Regions from separate parts of the Arthrobacter sp. 9MFCol3.1 genome, predicted to be linked through region 2. Evidence: riboswitches for the same ligand, from Rfam matches in the RefSeq annotation. Region 2 holds a riboswitch; each other region holds the start of a gene.
What was found. A riboswitch is a leader RNA that binds a small molecule or an ion and turns the genes downstream of it on or off. The one in region 2 is predicted to bind S-adenosylmethionine.

Region 1: linked by a shared signal. The riboswitch ahead of C560_RS0107325 (bifunctional o-acetylhomoserine/o-acetylserine sulfhydrylase) and the one ahead of C560_RS0112405 (aminotransferase class V-fold PLP-dependent enzyme) in region 2 are both predicted to bind S-adenosylmethionine.
Region 3: linked by a shared signal. The riboswitch ahead of C560_RS0110595 (DUF1737 domain-containing protein) and the one ahead of C560_RS0112405 (aminotransferase class V-fold PLP-dependent enzyme) in region 2 are both predicted to bind S-adenosylmethionine.

The regions. Positions count from the first base shown of each region.
Region 1 is NZ_JIBJ01000006.1:26,125-29,924, reverse strand. It holds gene C560_RS0107335 (CPBP family intramembrane glutamic endopeptidase) at 1-574, shown strand, start outside; gene C560_RS0107330 (VOC family protein) at 759-1,397, opposite strand; SAM riboswitch class IV at 1,580-1,695, shown strand; gene C560_RS0107325 (bifunctional o-acetylhomoserine/o-acetylserine sulfhydrylase) at 1,757-3,073, shown strand; SAM riboswitch class IV at 3,177-3,292, shown strand; gene metX (homoserine O-acetyltransferase MetX) at 3,304-3,800, shown strand, end outside.
Region 2 is NZ_JIBJ01000010.1:137,967-141,766, forward strand. It holds gene C560_RS0112400 (class I SAM-dependent methyltransferase) at 1-327, opposite strand, end outside; gene C560_RS0112405 (aminotransferase class V-fold PLP-dependent enzyme) at 408-1,871, opposite strand; SAM riboswitch class IV at 1,906-2,019, opposite strand; gene hisN (histidinol-phosphatase) at 2,097-2,927, opposite strand; gene rsgA (ribosome small subunit-dependent GTPase A) at 3,004-3,800, opposite strand, start outside.
Region 3 is NZ_JIBJ01000008.1:168,302-172,101, forward strand. It holds gene C560_RS0110585 (aminodeoxychorismate lyase) at 1-317, shown strand, start outside; gene C560_RS21570 (hypothetical protein) at 328-1,293, opposite strand; SAM riboswitch class IV at 1,612-1,726, shown strand; gene C560_RS0110595 (DUF1737 domain-containing protein) at 1,739-2,071, shown strand; gene C560_RS0110600 (rhodanese-like domain-containing protein) at 2,068-2,487, shown strand; gene C560_RS0110605 (O-succinylhomoserine sulfhydrylase) at 2,488-3,696, shown strand; gene C560_RS21575 (hypothetical protein) at 3,725-3,800, opposite strand, start outside.

The sequences.
Region 1 (3,800 bases), on a different contig from region 2:
GGACATCGTCTTCGCCTTGGTCCCGGTGGCCCTCGTGATCTATTTCCTCACCGAGCACTGGCCGGCCGGTCAGCGCGGGACCTCGGCGTTCCGAAGGATCGGCTTCGACTTCGCCCGGCCCGGCAAGGACCTGCTGCAGGGCCTGGGACTCGCCGCGCTGATCGGCATTCCGTCCCTGGGGCTCTACGCGGCGGGCCGGGCGATGGGGATCACGACGGCGATCATCCCCAGCGCCCTGGACGCGTACTGGTGGACCGTGCCGGTGCTGGTCCTGTCCGCGATCCGGCACGCGGTGGTCGAGGAAGTGATTGTGGTGGCGTACCTGCTGGACCGGCTCGGGAAACTGGGCTGGAGCGTGCCGGCAGCCATTGCCGCCAGCGCCCTGCTCCGCGGCAGCTATCACCTGTACCAGGGGTTCGGGCCGTTCATCGGCAACGCGGTGATGGGCGTCGTCTTCGCGCTGGTGTACACGCGGACCAAACGGGTGATGCCGCTCGTGATTGCCCACGCCATCCTGGACACCGTGGCGTTCGTGGGGTTCAGCCTGTTCGGCAAGGCCGTGGGCCTGGGCTGAGCCTCACACAGCAACGCGGGGTCACTTCTGGCCCATCCGGAGCCCCCGGATGGGCCAGAAGTGACCCCGCGTTGCGTTTAGGGGCCGGCACCCTGCCCGGCCTTAAATGATCTCGGCCGCCGTCTCCTAGGTGACATCGTTGGCACCTAAGAGATGGCGGCCGAAGCGTGGGGCAGGTGGAGCGTTAGATCGTGACCGCTCCGGAGGCGGTCTCGAAGGTGACGGAGAGAATGCCGGGAGTACCGTGCGGCGCGATCCAGTTCACGGCAACGTCTTCCAGCGGCTTTTCAACCTGTTCGCCCAGCCACTCCGTGACGCGGGCTGCCGAACCGGCAATGGTCAGTGCGGACATCTTGACATCGCTCGCGTAAGCGTTGGACGGGTGCAGCTCCGGGTCACCCTCCCACTTGAGCATGTAGGGCACCTGGGGGTCGGCGATGAGCCCCAGGATGCCGATCTGCTTCCAGACCAGTTCGCGGCCGTCGGGAAATTTCCGGTTGCCGTTGACGGCGGCGCGGCCGAGCCGCTCCTCGAACGGGGCCAGGTCGTCAACCTCGACGCACCAGCCCATCCAGCCGCCGCCGGCCTCGGAGCGTGCCCGGACGGCCTGGCCGAACGGGGCCTTGTCGGAGGCCGGGTGGTTCAGGACCTCCACGACTTCCAGGTACTTGTGTCCCGCGAGCGGGATAATCATGTTGCGTGTCCCGAAACGGGGGTGCACTCCACCCTTCACGGCTTCAACGCCGAGGGCAGACGCAATACGTTCAGTGGTGGCTGCCAAGCCATCGTGTTCACAGGCGTAAGAGACGTGATCCATGCGCATGCCATCATCTTGGCACTTTGTGATGGACCTCTCAGCTTAGGCTCGCCTTACCGTCGTGGGATGTCCCGGCGCGCCGATCGGGGCGGCCCGGGACGCGCCGATCAGCGCGCCGCCACGGAGGCCGTCTTCATCTTCGTCACAAAGCTATCCAGGGCCGCGCCGCCATTCCTACACTGAAGCCAGGTCATGAGTGCCAGCGCACAGCCCCGGCTTGCTGGCCGGCAACCCTCGTATCGCGGTGGGGTGCCCCGGGTGAAGACCTGGCCGTCCGGCGCCCGCCGGAGGGCAAGCGCGGCGCCTGTCCCGGTCCGGGCCGAAAGCCCCGGCCGGTGCTGTGCCCAGTGACTCGAGGAGCATCAATGTCCAACGCCTGGTCCTTTGAAACCCGCCAGATCCACGCCGGCCAGGAGCCGGACAGCGCCACCGGCGCGCGTTCCCTGCCCATCTACCAGACGACGTCGTTCGTGTTCCCCAGCGCCGAAAGCGCCGCGAACCGCTTCGCGCTCGCCGAACTCGCGCCCATCTACACGAGGATCGGCAACCCCACCCAGGACGCCGTCGAACAGCGCGTGGCCAGCCTGGAAGGCGGCCTCGCGGCCCTGCTGCTCAGCTCCGGCCAGGCCGCCGAGACGTTCGCGATCCTCAATATCGCCGAGGCCGGGGACCACGTGGTGGCCAGCCCCAGCCTCTACGGCGGAACCTACAACCTGCTCGCCCACACGCTGAAGAAGTTCGGCATCTCCGTGACCTTCGTGGCGGACCCGGACAACCTGGACCAGTGGCGGGACGCCGTCCAGCCCAACACCAAGCTGTTCTTCGGCGAAGTGGTCTCCAACCCCCGCCAGGACGTGCTGGACATCGAGGGCGTCTCCCGCGTGGCGCACGAGGCCGGCGTGCCGCTGGTGGTCGACAACACGCTCTCCACCCCCTACCTGATCCGGCCGATCGAGTGGGGCGCGGACATCGTGGTCCATTCCGCCACCAAGTACCTCGGCGGGCACGGCGCCGCAATCGCCGGCGTGATCGTGGACTCCGGCAACTTCGACTTCGGGAAGGACCCGGAGCGGTTCCCCGGCTTCAACACCCCGGACCCCACCTACAACGGCCTGGTCTACGCCCGCGACCTCGGCGCCGACGGCGCACTGGGCGCGAACCTTTCCTACATCCTCAAGGCCCGGGTCCAGCTCCTGCGCGACCTCGGCTCCGCGGTGTCCCCGTTCAACGCCTTCCTCATCGCCCAGGGCATCGAAACGCTGAGCCTGCGCGTCGAGCGCCACGTGGCCAACGCCACCAAGGTGGCGCAATGGCTGGAGGGGCGGGACGACGTCGAATCGGTCGCCTACGCCGGACTGCCCTCCAGCCCCTGGTACGAGCGCGGCCGCAAGTATGGGCCCAAGGGGACCGGCGCCGTCGTGGCGTTCAACATCGCCGGGGGAGCGGAGGCAGGCAAGCGGTTCGTCGATGCCCTCGAACTGCACTCGCACGTCGCGAACATCGGCGATGTCCGGTCCCTGGTGATCCACCCGGCGTCGACCACCCACAGCCAGCTCTCGCCCGAACAGCAGACGATCGCCGGCGTGAACCCCGGGCTGGTGCGGCTGTCGGTGGGACTGGAGCACATCGACGACATCCTCGCGGACCTCGACGCCGGATTCCGCGCGGCCAAGTCCGCCTAGCCACCCCGGCCGGCCTCCCCGCAAGGGGCGGCCGGCCAGGGGGCTGTCACATGGAAGTCACAATCTTCGTGATTTCCGCACCGTGTTTCGTAGACTCGTACCAGGTCATGAGTGCCAGCGACAGCCCCGGCTTGCTGGCCGGCAACCCTCCTTTTGCGGCGGGGTGCCCCGGGTGAAGACCTGGCCTGCCGGTCAGCTGACGGCAGGCAAGCGCGAAGATAGGTCCTCACATGACGATTGCCGTCACCCGCACGGGTGTACCCGAAACCAAACCATCCCGGACCCCGGACGGGACCGTCCAGTCCGTCAGGATCGGTGATCTGCAGCTCGAATCCGGGGTCCTGCTGCCGGATGTGGTCCTCGCCTACGAGACGTGGGGGACCCTGAACGCTGACGCCTCCAACGCTGTCCTCATTGAACACGCCCTGACCGGCGACACGCATGTGACCCGCGGCGAAAGCGGGGAACCCGGCTGGTGGGAACAGCTCGCCGGACCCGGAGCGCCCGTGGACACGGACAAGTATTTCGTCGTCTCGATCAACATCCTGGGCGGCTGCTACGGTTCCACGGGACCCTCCACCCCGGCCCCCGACGGGCGCCCCTGGGGATCGCGCTTCCCGCTCGTGACCCTGCGCGACACCACCGCTGCCGAGGCGCGGCTGGCCGACGCCCTGGGCATCGGTTGCTGGTACGCCGTGGTGGGCGGCTCGCTTGGCGGCGCACGCGC
Region 2 (3,800 bases):
GAGACCGGTGTCCTCGGCGCTGCCCCCGATGGCGACGACGTCCGGCAGGGTCCGGCGCAACTGCTCGAGCATGTCGGCGGAGGGGTCCACAGCCACCGTGTCCAGTCCGCGTTCTGCCAGGAGCGCAGTGAACTTCCCGGTGCCGGCGCCAATGTCCGCGGCGTCCTTGGCCCCCGCCGGGACCAGCCAGCCGGCCGACTCCTGCGGATAGCCGGGACGGACGCGTTCATAGTGTTCCCCGCCGTCCTGGAAGCTTTGCCCGAGTTCCTGGCGCCGCCCGCTGTGCAGCTTAGGTCCACTGTGCAGCCTGGGGCCGGCGCTTGCCACGTGCGATCTCCTTCGGAAGGTCCTGCTGGTTTCAGGTACCTTTCGAATTTACCGCACCCGCGCCGGGCCCTGATCCTGCGCTAGTCCAGGGTGCAGGGCGCTGCGCCGGCGGTGCCCGGGGTGTTCGGCGCCCAGTGGGGGTAGCTGCGGGTGTCGTTGGCCGGCACCCAGCGGCCGGCGTCCACCACGTAATCCCAGCCGAGTCCGTTCTGCCGCAGCTGCTGCAGGCCGGCCAGCAGGCGTTCGGCATCCTCCAGCCGCGAGCCCAGCCCGAAGCTGGCCCGCAGGGAGCCGGCGGGCAGGCCGAGCCGCTTGAGCAGCGGGTGGGCGCAGAATCGGCCGTCGCGCAGGCCAATGCCGTGTTCGGCCGACAGGTAGGCGGCCACGAGTCCGGCGTCGAAGCCTTCCACGGAAAAGTTCACGACGCCGATCGTGCCGGGGCCTGCCTGGCCGCCTTCGGGGGAAGAAGCGGAAGGCGAATCGGCAAAGATCCGGTGCACGGTTACTCCGTCGATGCCCTGGAGGCCTTCGACGAGGAAGGACCGGATGGCGTCCTCGTGGGCCTGCCACTGCTCCTGGTCCAGGGCCGCAATGACCTGGGTGGCACGGGCGAGGGCCGCCGCGCCAAGGACGTTCGGCGAGCCGCCCTCGTGCCGGGCAGGTCCCGTGGTCCAGCTGACGGAGTCGAGCCGGGCGTCGCGGACCGCGCCGCCGCCGGCCAGGTGCGGGGTGCCGGCGTCGAGCCAGTCCGTCCGGCCCACCAGCACGCCCGCGCCGAACGGGGCGTACAGCTTGTGCCCAGAGAAGGCGAGGTAGTCGACGCCGTCCGCGGCGATGTTAATCCGCCGGTGCGGGGCCAGCTGCGCGGCGTCGACAGCGATCCTGGCGCCGTATTCGTGTGCCAGCGCGGCCAAGGTCCGGATCGGCAGGATCTCCCCGGTGACGTTGGAAGCGCCGGTGACGGCCAGCAGGCTGACATCGCCGCGCGCCAGCTCCTCGCGCAGGCGGTCCACCGTGGCCGCGAGGGTGGGGGCGGCCACGACGCTGCGGTGCGGGACATTCTGCCAGGGCAGGAGGTTGGCGTGGTGCTCGATGTCGAGGTAGACGACCTCGCCCGCGGGGCGCCCGTCGCGCAGCGGCAGGCAGCCCGCCAGCAGGTTCAGGGAATCGGTGGTGTTGCGGGTGAAGATCACGGAATCGTCCGGCCGGCCGCCCACGAAGTCCCGCACGATGTCCCGGGCGTTCTCGTAGACAGACGTGCTGATCTGCGATGCGTAGCCGGCGCCGCGGTGCACGCTGGCGTAGTACGGCAGGATTTCGTTCAGGTAGGCCGAGACCACGGACAGGGCCGGGGCGGAGGCGCCGTAGTCGAGGTTGGCGTAGCGGGTGTGGCCGCCGGTGATCAGCGGCGCCTGGATTTCCGCCCCGGTAACGGCGGCCAGCGGGCGGGCCGCGAGGGCGAGGCGGCCATCAGCCTGCCCTGCAGACTGTTCTGCGCCGGCGGCATGGAATTCGGGGGCAACGGGGAAAATGGCAGTTGTCATGGGACCTCACTCGAACAGGACCCCACACCGTGGGAATCCGCGCTTGCCGGGTCCGTTCCGGACCGGCCAGGTCGTCACCCGGGGCACCCCACCGCGACTGGAGGGTTGCCGGCCAGCAAACCGGGGTTTAGCGCTGGCACTCGTGACCTGCATCGAGCGTAGGACATCCACGCAGCCCGGGAAAAGGCGGCCGCCGATTGTGAAGCGGATTATTACGGGCGCGGTTCAGTTGTTGGGGTGGGCCGGGAAGAGGTCGTCGAGACCGGGGTTGAGCCGCTTGAGGACTTCCGAGTGCAAGATCGAATTGGTGGCCAGGGCATTGCCGCCGAAGGGTCCGTCCTCGCCCTCGAGCGAGGTGAAGCGGCCGCCGGCCTCGGTCACGATCGGCACCAGGGCGGCCATGTCGTAGAGGTTCAGCTCGGGCTCGCAGGCGATGTCCACGGCACCCTCGGCCACGAGGCAGTAGGACCAGAAGTCACCGTAGGCGCGGGTCCGCCACACTTCCTCGGTCAGGCCCAGGAACTCATCCAGGTTCCCGCGTTCCTTCCAGCCGCCAAGGCTGGAGTAGGACAGCGAGGCGTCCTCGAGATTGGAGACATTGGATACCTTCAACCGTGTGGCGGCGGCGAGCGAGCGGCCCATATAGGCGCCCGCACCCTTGGCGGCCCACCAGCGCTTGCCCAGTGCCGGCGCGCTGACGACGCCGACCACCGGTTCGCCCTCATCGACAAGGGCGATCAGGGTGGCCCAGACCGGGACGCCGCGGACAAAGTTCTTGGTGCCGTCGATCGGGTCGATGATCCACCGGCGGGAACCGTGGCCCGAGCTGCCGAATTCCTCGCCGAGGACCGCGTCCCGCGGACGTGACCGGGAGAGCTGGCCGCGGATGGCCTCTTCCGCGGACTTGTCGGCATCGGTGACGGGTGTGAGGTCGGGCTTCGTCTCGATCCGAAGGTCGAGCGCCTTGAAGCGGCTCATGGTCTGGGAATCGACCGAATCTGCCAGTACATGGGCAAGGCGCAGGTCATCGTTGTAGCTCGAAGCGGGTTGGCTCATGGTTCCAAACTACCGTCAAACCGGGCTGCCGGGCGGGAGGCCGCGGCACGGCGCCGCAGCCCGGTTGCCGGGCCGGCTAGGAGACGGTGCCCAGTTCCTTGGTTTCCTGTGCTTCCATCCGCGGGTCCGTGCCCAGCAGCCGGCGCAGGGACGCGAGCCTCGCCGGTCCCGAGGGCCCCGCGTGCCCGGCCGCCACCCACTTGTCGACGCCGCAGTTGACGGCGGTGGAGTCATGCTTGCAGCCGCGTTCGCAGTCATCGGTGCCCGGTTCCAGGTCCGGGAAGGAACGCAGGATCCGGTCCGGGTCCACGTGGGCCAGGCCGAAGGACCGGATGCCGGGGGTGTCGATGATCCAGCTGCCCGCCGGGGCATCGTTGACCTTCAGCGCCAGTGCCGAGGAGGACGTGTGGCGGCCGCGGCCGGTTACCGCGTTCACGCCTCCCGTGGCCCGCTCGGCCCCGGTCAGGGCGTTGACCATGGTGGACTTGCCGACGCCGGAATGGCCCAGCATCACGGTGACCTTGCCGTCGAGGTAGTCGCGCAGCTGGGACACCGCGTCCTTGTCGAGCCGGGCGGAGAGCCCGTCGTCGGAGCGGGCGTCGATGCCGGAAGCGGCGGAGTCCGCGGTCTTGGAGATGATGACGGGAAAATCGAGGTGCTGGTAGTTGGACAGCAGTTCGGCGGGATCCTTGACGTCGGCCTTGGTGACGAGCAGCAGCGGCTCGATGCCGGCGTCGTACGCGGCCACCAGTGCGCGGTCGATGAAACCGGTCCGCGGCTCGGGGTTGGCGGCGGCGACCACCACCACCAGCTGGTCGGCGTTGGCCACGACGGCGCGTTCGATCGGGTCCGTGTCGTCGGCGCTGCGGCGCA
Region 3 (3,800 bases), on a different contig from region 2:
CCCACCTGGAAACCTCGGACGACGGCGCCGGCGGCGTCCGCACCGTCCGGCGGCTCATCACTCCCCAGCTGGACAGCGGCATCCTGCCCGGCACGTCACAGGGCGCCCTGTTCACCGCCGCCAAGGCTGCCGGCTGGGAGCTGGGCTACGGCCCGCTGGAGCCGAAGGACCTGCTGGACGCCGACGCGGTCTGGCTGATCTCCAGCATCCGGCTCCTGGCCCCGGTGAACCACATCGACGGCCAGGAAATCGGCACCCCGGAACTGCGGCGCCAACTCACGGCCGAACTCAACGCCCTCTTCGCCACCATCGAATAGCAGCGCGGGATCACCCCAGGGCGTCCGCGGGCACTGCCGGGCACCGGCGGAACGAGGCTGGGTTGAACGCCGGGAGCGTGAACGTTGCCAGCACGGCGTCGAGCATTTCCGGGGCCCACGTGCTGTTCTCCCCCAGGGTCGCGCAGACACCCAGCACCACGGGCGTTCCGTCGGTACGGCGGCGGATCTGGACCTGGACCGGCCCGGTCAGCCCGAGCGTGCGGACGGCGGCCAGACCCAGCTTGCGCACATCCCCGGCCTGATCCGCCGGCACCCTCCGGCTGACTTCGTCGCTGCCGGCGCGTCCATACGGAGTCCTGGTCTTCTCGAGGACCACCGCCACCGGGGCCATCGCGTTGCGTGCCGGGGTGCCGAACACCAGGCACACGTAGTCGGCGCCCGGGATGAATTCCTGGACCAGTTGCCCCGCCGGCAGGTTCTTCCAGCTAACGGAGGCGGTTCCGGCCAGCAGGTGCACACCATGGGAGCCTTTGAAGACCCGCGGCTTGACCACCACGGGGCCGCTGAGGCCGGCGAGGGATGCCGGCGCGGCGGCGAGGTCGCCCGGAACCGCGAACCGGGGCACCGGAATGCCGGCTGCCTGCAGCGCCCAGGTGGTGAACAGCTGATCGTTGGCGAGGGCCACCGCGGCAGGATCACCCACGATGATCCGCACGTCCTGGGCGAATCCGGCGCGGGCCGCGGCCAGGACCGGGAGTTCCACGGTGAGGGTCGGAATGATGACGTTGATGGCTTCGCGGTCCACCAGCCGGCGCAGGTCAAGGATCATGTCCGGGTTCGTTGCCGGCAGGAGCCTGACCGCGGCGGCGGGGGCCTCCCCGCCCTGGCGGGTGTCGGCGCGGGTGTCGGCGCGGGCGTCGGAGCCGAGGTACGGGAGGCCCCGGGCTTCGAGCTGGGCCGCGACGGCCCGTCCGGCGGCGCTGGTAATCCCGGTAACGAGTATGCGCGGGCCCACGATTGCTCCATTCCGCCGTCACCGGCCGGACCGCGGCTGCGGCTCCGACCGTTCCAGCCACCGATTCTCAGACAGCCTGTTGATGGACAGACGAGTCGATTCACGGACTGCTCGATTCACATATGGCTCGAATCACCTGCAGCTCCGCCCGACTCGTCGGACCTAATCCCCCCAGTAGACGGCGAAACGTCCCGGCAGACACGAGTGGGCTGTACCCGAAACTGCAGCCCGCCACTACTCGCCCCGGCCACGGTCCGGTTACGGAACATGACGACGGCCGCGGTGCGGGCCGGCGTCGCAGGTGTTACGTTTTTGGGGAGTAATGAGAACCGGTGCCAAGCCCTGACTGGCCGGTCGGCAACCCTCCCTTTCGCGGCGGGGTGCCTCAGGTGAATACTCGGCATATCGACCATTCGAGCTGCAAGCGTGAAAGAGGAGATCCGTCGTGCCCGACACGTCAATACCCACAACAGCCACCAGTACAGTCCCGGCCGCAGCCTCCAGCGCGGCAACCGCCGGCGAGGAAAGGCTGGCCTACCGCCTGTTCACCGGCGCGGATGACCGCGCCTTTTGCGAGCGGGTGTCAGCCGCCCTGGCCGAGGGCTATGTGCTGCACGGAAGCCCCGCCGCCAGCTTCAACGGAAGCACCGTGATCGTGGCGCAGGCGCTGGTCCTGCCGGCCGCGATTGCAAGTGCGGACGCCGCCGTGGCCAATGCGGTTGATGAGCTCGACGCCGACGAGTTTGGCGCCGACGGGGTCTTCGCGGGCCACGCATGAGCTACGCCGGAGACCTCAGCCCGGATGAGGCATGGGCCAAGCTGGAGGCCGGGGCCATCCTGGTGGATGTCCGAACCGAGGGCGAATGGGCCCACATCGGTATCCCGGACACCGCGGCCGCGGGCGAAAGCCGCAACGATCCGCTCTTCATCCAGTGGAACCTCGCCGGCGGCACGCCGAACCCGCACTTCGTGGAACAGCTAAGGCAGCAGGCGCCGGAGGACACCGCCGTCGAACTTGTGTTCCTTTGCCGTTCCGGTGCCCGGTCGATCGCCGCCGCGACGGCCGCGACGGCAGCCGGCTTCACCTCCTATAACGTCCTTGAGGGCTTCGAAGGCGAGACCGACCGCTTCGGCGAACGCACCGTCAACGGCTGGAAGAACCGCGGCCTGCCCACCAACCTCGGAAAGATTTAAGTGACTTTCAATCCCGACGCCGCCGGCTGGGCGGCCGACACCCAGGCTGTCCGCGGCGGCCTTGACCGCACCGGCTTCCAGGAAACCACCGAGCCGATCTTCCTCAACTCAGGATTCGTCTACGAGTCCGCGGCCGCCGCCGAGCGCGCCTTCACCGGGGAGGACGAGCGGTTCGTCTATTCCCGCTACGGCAACCCCTCCGTCGCCACCTTCCAGGAGCGGCTCCGGCTGCTCGAAGGGACGGAAGCGTGTTTTGCGACGGCGTCCGGCATGTCCGCCGTCTTCACCGCCCTGGGCGCGCTGTTGGCGGCCGGGGACCGGGTGGTCGCGGCCCGCTCGCTGTTCGGCTCGTGCTTCGTGATCCTCAACGAGATCCTGCCGCGCTGGGGTGTCGAGACGGTCTTCGTGGACGGCCCGGACCTGGAGCAGTGGCAAGCCGCGCTGTCCGAGCCGACCACCGCGGTGTTCTTCGAGTCGCCGTCGAACCCCATGCAGGAAATCGTGGACATCGCCGCCGTGAGCAAACTGGCCCATGCCGCCGGTGCCACGGTGGTGGTAGACAACGTCTTCGCCACCCCGCTGCTGCAGCGCTGCGGCGACCTCGGCGCGGACGTAGTGGTCTACTCCGGCACCAAGCACATCGACGGCCAGGGCCGGGTCCTGGGCGGGGCCATCCTGGGCACCAGGGACTTCATCGACGGGCCCGTCAAACAGCTCATGCGGCACACCGGTCCGGCACTTTCGGCGTTCAATGCCTGGGTGCTCACCAAGGGCCTGGAAACCATGGCCCTACGCGTCAACCATTCCTCGGCCTCGGCGCTGCGGCTGGCCGAATGGCTCGAGGGACAGCCTGCGGTCGGCTGGGTAAAGTACCCGCTGCTGCCGTCCCACCCGCAGTACCGGCTGGCGGTGCAGCAGATGAAGGCCGGCGGGACGGTTCTCACCCTGGAGCTGCAGCCCTCCCCCGGCCGCACGGCGAAGCAGGCCGCGTTCGCACTCCTGGACGCGCTGCGGATCATCGACATCTCCAACAACCTCGGCGACGCCAAGACGCTCATCACGCACCCGGCCACCACCACGCACCGCGCGATGGGGCCGGAAGGCCGAGCGGCGATCGGGCTCAGCGACGGTGTGGTCCGGCTTTCGGTGGGCCTGGAGGACGTCGAGGACCTCATCCGCGACCTCGGCCAGGCACTCAAGCAGGTCTAGGGCTCAAGCAGTTTAAGGCTATTGCCGCTCAGGCCCACGCCGCCTTGAGCGCCCGCCAGGCGTCGTCGTCGAGCATGCTGGATGGTGTGACGGCGACGGCGGCC